DNA from 4 places in the Streptomyces sp. NPDC005262 genome. Region 3 is predicted to be linked to each of the others. Evidence: riboswitches for the same ligand, from Rfam matches in the RefSeq annotation. Region 3 holds a riboswitch; each other region holds the start of a gene.
The links. A riboswitch is a leader RNA that binds a small molecule or an ion and turns the genes downstream of it on or off. The one in region 3 is predicted to bind cyclic di-AMP.
Positions count from the first base shown of each region.

Region 1: another riboswitch for cyclic di-AMP. It lies ahead of ACFYP5_RS13085 (peptidoglycan DD-metalloendopeptidase family protein); the one in region 3 lies ahead of ACFYP5_RS25640 (M23 family metallopeptidase).
Region 2: another riboswitch for cyclic di-AMP. It lies ahead of ACFYP5_RS17125 (M23 family metallopeptidase); the one in region 3 lies ahead of ACFYP5_RS25640 (M23 family metallopeptidase).
Region 4: another riboswitch for cyclic di-AMP. It lies ahead of ACFYP5_RS03525 (NlpC/P60 family protein); the one in region 3 lies ahead of ACFYP5_RS25640 (M23 family metallopeptidase).

Region 1 is NZ_JBIAKK010000003.1:688,333-690,526, reverse strand. Features, by position in the region: gene ACFYP5_RS13090 (alpha-galactosidase) at 1-875, shown strand, start outside; cyclic di-AMP (ydaO/yuaA leader) riboswitch at 1,168-1,328, shown strand; gene ACFYP5_RS13085 (peptidoglycan DD-metalloendopeptidase family protein) at 1,332-2,189, shown strand.
Region 2 is NZ_JBIAKK010000005.1:417,617-419,810, reverse strand. Features, by position in the region: gene ACFYP5_RS17125 (M23 family metallopeptidase) at 1-972, opposite strand, end outside; cyclic di-AMP (ydaO/yuaA leader) riboswitch at 984-1,136, opposite strand; gene ACFYP5_RS17120 (PP2C family protein-serine/threonine phosphatase) at 1,385-2,194, opposite strand, start outside.
Region 3 is NZ_JBIAKK010000011.1:164,314-166,507, forward strand. Features, by position in the region: gene ACFYP5_RS25635 (GntR family transcriptional regulator) at 1-187, opposite strand, end outside; gene ACFYP5_RS25640 (M23 family metallopeptidase) at 400-1,218, opposite strand; cyclic di-AMP (ydaO/yuaA leader) riboswitch at 1,231-1,401, opposite strand; gene ACFYP5_RS25645 (M16 family metallopeptidase) at 1,608-2,194, opposite strand, start outside.
Region 4 is NZ_JBIAKK010000001.1:803,651-805,844, forward strand. Features, by position in the region: gene pcrA (DNA helicase PcrA) at 1-536, opposite strand, end outside; cyclic di-AMP (ydaO/yuaA leader) riboswitch at 795-961, shown strand; gene ACFYP5_RS03525 (NlpC/P60 family protein) at 960-2,126, shown strand.

The sequences.
Region 1 (2,194 bases), on a different contig from region 3:
ACTTTCCCGGGCGGACCCGTACGGAGTTCCGTAATCAGCTGGTGCTCAATCTGGCCCGGACCGATGTGCAGAACTATCTGTGGGAGCAGCTCGACTCCCTGCTTTCCGCCGCCCCGATCGACTATGTGAAATGGGACTTCAACCGCTGCTTCACCGATGCGGGCTGGCCGGGCGAGGAGTATCCGCAGAAGCTCTGGATCGAGCATGTGGACGCGCTGTACGCGCTGATCGACCGGCTGCGGGCGGCTCACCCCGGTGTCGCCTTCGAGTCCTGCTCGGGCGGCGGCGGCAGGATCGATCTGGGCATCCTCGCCCGTACCGACCAGGTGTGGACCTCCGACAACACCGACCCGCTGGACCGGCTCGCCATCCAGGAGGGCTTCGGACAGATCCATCCGGCGCGGGTGATGGCCGCCTGGGTCACCGACAGCCCGAATGTCCAGCTCAACAGCAGGGTGAGCTCGCTGCGCTTCCGCTTCGTGAGCGCGATGGCCGGGGTGCTCGGGGTCGGCGGAGATCTCACCGAGTGGAGCGACGAGGAGCTGACCGAGGCCCGGGGCTGGGTGGACCTCTACAAGGAGATCCGCCCGGTGGTGCAGCACGGCGCGCTGTACCGGCTGCGTGCGCCGCGCGGTGGGCTCAGCGCCGTGCAGTACACGCATGGTGACGAGACGGTGGTGCTCATGTGGCTGGAGGCGCAGAGGTACGGGGAGTTGCCGCCGGTCCTGCGGCTGCGCGGGCTCGACCCCACGGCGACCTACACCTGCTCGGACACCGGGGCCGTCCACCACGGTTCCGTGCTGCTGCATCAGGGACTGCACACCGACCTGCGGGGGGATCTGGACGCGAAGGTGCTGAGGCTCCGTCGCGAATGATGTTCATGACATGTCCGTATTGGGGTATTTAGTCGAACATGCCCTGCTTTATGCGGGAGATGGGGGTCATCTCGTGAGCGGGATCATATCGGTGACGGTGTGTGCTGGTGCGGCGGGAGGCTAATCCGTACACGGCGCGGAAATCCAAGATCCTTAATCCACGGAGTGTGACCGGAATTCCGCGCTGATTTCCCGGCGCGGATTCCGGCACGCAACCGATGGCTTGTTCTGCTCGTCCTCATTCGTTTACGGTCACCGTCAATCCGGACGGACCGCCTAATCCTGCCGCCGACCGGAATTCGCACCCACTCATCGTGTGGCAGGAGCGGGGGAACCAGGTAAGCCGCCGACCGGAGAAATCCGGCCGGCTCGGGGTGAAGTCGCACTTCATGCGACCGGGCATCTCCAGTCCGAACCCGACAGCTCACCTCGTAGGCGCCGGAGAGGAAATTCTTCATGCCCATATCGGGTAAGCACCGTCGTCCGAAGTCCAGCACCATCGCTCGTGGCGTTGCCGCCGCCGGCGCCGGCGGGGCCGTCATCGCCCTCCCGCTGCTCGGTGCCACCGGTGCCCACGCCGCGGAGCAGGCCGCTCCCGTCGCGCACTCCGCCGCCGCAACGCACGCCGCCCCCGCCGCCCCGGTCGCGAAGCAGGCCGAGACCCGGACGTACTCCGTCGTCGCCGGCGACTACCTGTCGAAGATCGCCACCGACAACAAGGTCGAGGGTGGCTGGGAGAAGCTGTACCAGGACAACCGCGAGGTCATCGGCGGCAACCCGAGCCTGATCCTCCCGGGCATGAAGCTGACCCTCGGCGGCCCCGCCGCGGCCACCGGCACCACGCCGGCCGCCCCGGCCCCGTCGAAGGCTCCGGTGGCCACCAAGCCCGCGCCCGCCCAGAGCAGCAGCTCCGGCTACGTCGCCCCGGTCCCGGGCAAGCACACCACCAACTACCGTGCCTCCGGTGCCAACTGGTCCAGCGGCAGCCACACCGGCATCGACTTCCCGGTCTCCACCGGCACCAGCGTGAAGGTGATCACCTCCGGCACCGTCGTCACCGCCGGCTGGGGCGGGGCGTACGGCAACGAGGTCGTCGTCAAGCACGCCGACGGCCACTACTCGCAGTACGGCCACCTGTCCGCGCTCTCCGTCTCGGTGGGCCAGACCGTCTCCACCGGCCAGCAGGTCGGCCTCTCCGGTGCCACCGGCAACGTCACCGGCCCGCACCTCCACTTCGAGGTCCGCACCGGTCCGGCATACGGCTCGGACATCGACCCGGTCGCCTTCCTGGCTTCGCACGGAATCTCCGTCTGATCGGA
Region 2 (2,194 bases), on a different contig from region 3:
GCCGACGCTGACGTCGATCGACGACTGGTGGCAGAACCACAGCTCCGTACCGTCCTCGAGCTCCAGGACCGTGCGGTAGCCGTACGAACCGGACCAGCCCGCCGACTTGATGGTGCCGGTGTGGATGGCCTTGATCGGGGTGCCGGTCGGCGCCGCGAAGTCGAGGCCGGTGTGGTAGCCGGAGGACCACATCGAACCGGCTTCACCGAAGGTCGAGGTGATCGTGTACGAGGAGGTGGGGATGGCGTAGGAGGCGGCGAGCTTGGCCAGCCGCGCGGCCTCGGCCTTCGCCTTCGCCGCTTCCTCCGCCTTCTTCTTCTCGGCGGCGGCCTTGGCCTCGGCGACGTCCTGCTTCGCCTTGGCCTCGGCGGCGGCCTTCTCCGCGGCGGCCTTCTCCTCAGCGGCCTTGATCTCCGCTTCGGCAGCGTTCTGCTGCTGCTCGGCCTGCTGAAGGATGCGGGCGCGCAGCGCCTCACCGGCGTCGGTGGTGCCCTGCTCGGCCTCGGCGGTGGTGATGCCGGCACTGGTGAGCGGGGCGGTGGCGGCCACGGACTTCGCCTGGTCGGTGGCGGACTCGTCGGAGAACAGGGCGCCCACGCCGGGAAGGGACTTGGCGTCGGGGAGGTTGTCCGCGAGGGAGTCGGGAAGGGAGATGGAGACCGGCGGCTTGCTCTGCGCGGTGGCCATGCCACCCGCACCTACGGCCGCGATGACGCCGACGCCGAGCACCGTGGAGCTGCGGGCGAGCCCGTTGCGCTGCTTGACGACGCGGTGTCTGCCGCGTACGGGGCGGACGGACTCCTCGGTCGGGTTCCATTCGTCCCACGCCCGGTCGGTCTCACCGAAACCGTCGGTCGCGAACTCAGTGGTGAACTCGGCGCCGAAATCGGTTCGCTGCTCGGTTCCGTACTCGGTCGTGAAGTCGGATCCGAACCGGGAGGGGGCTTCGGGGGCAGGCTTGTTGGACGCCACGGGGGCGCACTCCTTTCCTTCCTTCTCGCCTACCGGGTTAGCTGACGGGTTCGGAGCAGGAAGGTCTCCTACGGATCCCTCTGTCTCTCACGAGACACAGGTGTCCGATTCACCCCATGTAGGTGGTTCCCCGGTTCCCTTGCGGAATTCGGCGCTTGCGCACGGTGCCGCCACTGACGACGGCTGGGACAACCGCGCTGCGTTATCGAACGTTAATAGACGGACGGGTCCGATTCCAAGCCGTTCCCACTGATCGTTAACGGCTTTGGCCTGGACTTTCCGGGACACAATCGGGCGGAAACGGGCGAGTTGATCACCACTCAGCCCATACTCGTTTTCTGACGTTGCGTCAAATGTTATGCGGAGTGATGCCTTTCGATTACGCACGGTGGCATCGTCCTGCGAAGCCCCTTCACCGACTCGCCCCTGCCTCACTCACATCCCGGCCCACGATCTTCACAGTCCTGCGCCGCTTCGGCTGCCCCCGCGCGGGGCGTGCGACCGCGAGCAGCGCCATGTCGTCGGTGGACCTGCCACCGGTGTGCAGCCGTACGTCGTCGGCCAGCGCGGACAACAGCTCCTCGGGCTCGGGAAAGATCCGCCCACGCAGCCGGACCGCCGGATCGTAGAAGACGCCTTGGGCGTCGCGTGCCTCGGAGAGTCCGTCCGTGTATGCGAGCAGCGTCATCCCGGCGGCCAGCTCCCATGCATCGGCCCGGTCCGTCCACACCCCCAGGTCCATGCCGAGCGGCAGCGCGGGCACTGTCGGCACCAACACGTCCAGTGAGCCGTCGGGGTGGAGCAGCAGCGGCTCGGGGTGGCCGCGGTTGACGATCCGCACCTCGGCCGCGCCGGGCGGGATCTCGGCGAGCACGGCGGTGACGAACCCTTCGACCGGATCGATCCCGCCCCGCCTCGCCCCCTCCCGCGCCAGCGCCCGCTCGAGCCTCCGCGCCACGCCCTCCAGCGAGTCCTCCTGCTCGGCGGCCTCCCGGAACGCGCCGATGACCACCGCCACCGTCCCGACCGCTTCGAGCCCCTTGCCCCGCACGTCCCCGACCACGAGCCGTACCCCGTACGAGCTCTCCGCCACGGCGAACAGGTCACCACCGACGAATTCGTCCGCCTGGGCCGCCTCGTACCGCGCGGCGACATGGAGTCCCCCGATCCGCTCGGACGGAATCGGCAGCACGGCCCGCATGGCGGTCTCCGCGATGACCCG
Region 3 (2,194 bases):
CGGCGTGCCGACGGGTGACCACGAAACCCTCGGACTCCAGGGTGCGCAGCGCTTCCCGTACCGGGACGCGGGACACCCCGTAACGGCGTGCGAGCAGTTCCTCGGTGAGTCTGCTGCCACGTTCGAAGACACCGGAGACGATGTCGTCACGGATTGCCGTGCATACCGAATGCGCCGGAATGCGCATGTCCGAACCTCCGCCTTAATCCCCGCGGAACGCGGCCGATCGACGCCTGTTCCGTGACTCTATTGCAATGCGGCTGCATTTCCGACGCCGGGCCGAAATCCATGAATATCTTTTGGTCCGAGGACGGTTCGGCAAGCGCCTCCGGCGGGGGACGGTCCGGGTACGCCGAAGGCCCCGGCGGGAAGCCGGGGCCTTCGGAGGTGCTGCGTCGGTCAGACGGTGACGCCGTGGGCGCGCAGGTACGCGACGGGGTCCATGTCGGAGCCGTACGACGGTGCGGTCCGGGCCTCGAAGTGGAGGTGCGGTCCGGTGGAGTTGCCGGTCGAGCCGGAGAAACCGATCCGCTGGCCCGCGCCGACGCTCTGGCCGACCGACACGCCGATCGACGAGAGGTGGCCGTACTGGGTGTAGGTGCCGTCCGTCATCCGGAGCACGATGTTGTTGCCGTACGCGCCGCCCCAGCCGGCCTCGACGACCGTGCCGGCGCCGACGGCGACGACAGAGCTGCCGGAGGCGGCGTGGAAGTCGATGCCCGAGTGGCGGCCGGAGGACCAGAGGGAGCCGCTGGACTTGTAGCCGGTGGTGACGTACGAACCGGCAACCGGGAGCTGGAAGGCACCGAGGCGGGTGCGCTCGGCGGAACGGGCGGCGCGCGCCTTCGCCTCGCGGGCCGCCTTGGCGCGCGCTTCGGCCTTGGCCTTGGCTGCCGCCTTGGCGCGTGCTTCGGCCTTCGCCTCGGCCGCGGCCTTGGCCTTCGCGGCCGCCTTCACCTTGGCGGCGGCCTCGGCCTGGCGCTTCTGCACGTCTGCCTGGGTGGCCACCTGGTCGGCGAGGGTGCCCTCGATGGCGATGATCTGGTTCAGGCCGGTCTCGCTGACGGAGGGGGCTTCGGTGCCGGCGGCGAGCGCCGGAGAGGCCAGCCCACCGATGACGCCGGTGGTGGCCAGAGCTGCGATGCCGGCCATCTGCGCGCTCTTGCGCGTCAGACGGTTCGGGGCACGGTGCTTCCCGGTGGGGCGGGTGAACGCCATGAAGTGGCTGGTCCTTTCCTTCCTTCTCGCCTACCGGGTTAGCTGACGGGTTCGGAGCAGGAAGGTCTCCTACGGATCCGCGAGCCCCACAAGAGGCGCGCAGGCATCCGATTCACCCCAGGGACTGCGTGGGTCCCCGGCTCCCCAGGCTCGCGCCTGACGGGGACTCGGCGATAGCTGACCGGCGCCGCGGATGCGGCATACGGGTGACGGACAGCGCTGCCGACGCTAAGCGGGGGGACTTTCATTCACCAAACGGACAGGGCGCTTTGTAGCACATCCCACAGGGCACACAGCCCCATATGCAGCAAATCAGACAAAAGGGATGACCCCGACGAGAAGTCACTCGTGGGGTCTCCCTTTGTCCAGATATGCGGTTGTCCGTGACGTCAGCCGGTGACGACCGACACCTCTCCGATCCCCAGCGCCCGGACCGGCTCCTCGATCTGCGCGGCGTCGCCGACGAGGATCGTGACCAGACGGTCCACCGGGAACGCGCTGACCACCGCCGCGGTCGCCTCGACCGTGCCGGTCTCGGCGAGCCGGGCGTAGAGCTGCGCCTGGTAGTCGTCCGGGAGGTGCTGCTCGACCTGGTCGGCGAGCGTGCCCGCGACCGACGCCGCCGTCTCGAACTTCAGCGGGGCGACACCCACGAGGTTCTGCACGGCCGTCTCGCGCTCGGCGTCGGTCAGTCCCTCGGCCGCCAGCGTCCGCAGGACCGTCCACAGGTCGCCGAGCGCCGGTCCGGTGGATTCCGTGTCGACCGAACCACTGATGGCCAGCATCGCGGCGCCCGTCGCCCCGGAGGCGGAGTCCGGCGCCGACGACCGCAGGACCTGCGCGAAGGACCGTACGCCGTAGGTGTAGCCCTTCTCCTCACGCAGCACCCGGTCCAGCCGGGAGGTGAGCGTGCCGCCCAGGCAGTACGTACCGAGGACCTGGGCCGGCCACACGCTGTCGTGCCGGTCGGCGCCGA
Region 4 (2,194 bases), on a different contig from region 3:
GAGTCGGCGGCGTCGTAGATCGAGAACGACGAGGTGAAGCCGAGCTTCTTCGACTCGCGGCGCAGGATCCGTACGCACGCGCTGTGGAACGTCATGACCCACATGGCGTTGGCGCGCGGTCCGACGAGCTGTTCGACGCGCTCCTTCATCTCGCCCGCGGCCTTGTTGGTGAAGGTGATCGCCAGGATCTGGCCGGGGTGCACCCCGCGCTCGGCCAGCAGATGGGCGATGCGGTGGGTGAGCACCCGGGTCTTGCCGGATCCGGCCCCGGCGACGATGAGCAGCGGCGACCCTGCGTGCACGACGGCGGCGCGCTGCTCGGTGTTCAACCCGTCGAGCAGGGCGGCGGCGTCGATGACGGGGCGGTGGGCGCCGTCCCGGTAGTACGCGTCCCTGGGCGGCGGGGGCGCGTCGAACACGCCCGCGAAGAGGTCCTCCGGCACCGCCTCGGGTGCGGAGTCCTCGGGGGGCGGCGGGGGCTCTTCCTCCGAGTGCTGGAGGCCGGCCAGGAAGCTGTCGTCAAAGAGGCTGCTCATCGCTTGACGAGTCTAGGCCGCCGCACCGACACCGTGCGGCCGCATGGCGAACCGCACCCGGCGCACGGGCACATACGGAGACCGCGCACCCACACCGCGTAAGCGAAGAGAGGGGCGCCCGGCCCGCACGCCCGTCCCTGTCGCCAAGGTCACGAAAATGTATCGGGCATATCGAACATCAACCTTCACAGCAGCACCACGGGTTGGCTAGCGTGCTCGGTCGGGCGGCCCGTACCCCCTGAGGCGAACCACGCCGAGCGGGCTCCCACGCCGAATCCGGCCTGCCCTCACGGGAGTTCGGAACCGGGGACCCACACGCACCACCGGGGTGAATCGGTCCATATCTCTACATACGGACCGTAGGGCAGCCTTCCGTTCCGCCCGAACCCGACAGCTAACCCGGTAGGCGGTCCACGGAAGGAGATGCCGGCCTTGGCGTCGCATCGCAAACCGCGCACCCGGGTGCGCTCCACCACGCCCGCCGTCGGGCTCACGACGGCCGCCCTGGCAGGTGTGACGCTGCTCTCCACACAGAGCGCCACGGCCGCCCCGGCCTCGCCGAAGCCCAGCATCGAGGACGTACAGAAGAAGGTCGACGACCTCTACCGGCAGGCGGGTACCGCGACCCAGCAGTACAACCAGGCGAAGGAGGCCTCCGCCGCACAGCGGGGCAAGGTCGACGCGCTGCTGGACGAGGTCGCAAAGCGTGCCGACAAGCTGAACGATGCGCGCAGGGAGCTCGGCAACTACGCGGCGGCGCAGTACCGCACCGGCTCCATCGCACCGAGCGCCACCTTCTTCCTGGCCGATGACCCGCAGTCGTACTTCGACGAGAACCAGCTGATGGCCCGGATGGCGGGCCGGCAGCAGAAGGCGGTCACGGACTTCCGTACGCAGCAGGCCGCGACGTCGAAGAAGCGCGCCGAGGCGGCGAAGAGCCTGGAGACGCTCACCGAGTCGCAGGCCACGCTGCGGACCAGCAAGGAGAACGTCCAGAAGAAGCTGGGCGAGGCCCGCGTGATGCTGTCGAAGCTGACGGCCGAGGAGAAGGCGCGGCTCGCGGCGCTGGAGCGCAAGAAAGAGGCGGAGGCCAAGCGCAAGGCCGAGGAGCTGGCCCGTCAGCAGGCAGCCGCCAAGGCCGAGGCGGACCGCAAGGCCGAGGAGGCCGCGCAGCAGGCCGGATCCGGCGGCGACACGGGAACGGGCGCCGGCACGGGGACCGGCTCGGACAGCAGCGCCACCACGAAGGCCGACAAGGTCCTCGCCTTCGCCCGAGCCCAGATAGGCAAGCCGTACGTCTGGGGCGCGACGGGTCCCTCGTCGTACGACTGCTCGGGGCTGACCCAGGCCGCCTGGAAGGCGGCGGGCGTCGACATCCCCCGCACCACCTGGGACCAGGTGGAGATCGGCACGCGGATCGCGACGGCGGATCTGCAGCCGGGCGACCTCGTCTTCTTCTACGACGACATCAGCCACGTCGGCATCTACAAGGGCGACGGCATGATGATCCACGCTCCGAAGCCGGGCGCGAACGTCCGCGAGGAGTCGATCTACTACATGCCCATCTACGGCAGCGTGCGGCCCGCGTAGCCGCGGCCCCGGACAGCGACGAGCCCCCGCCGGAAGGATCCGGCGGGGGCTCGCGCCATGAGGGACAG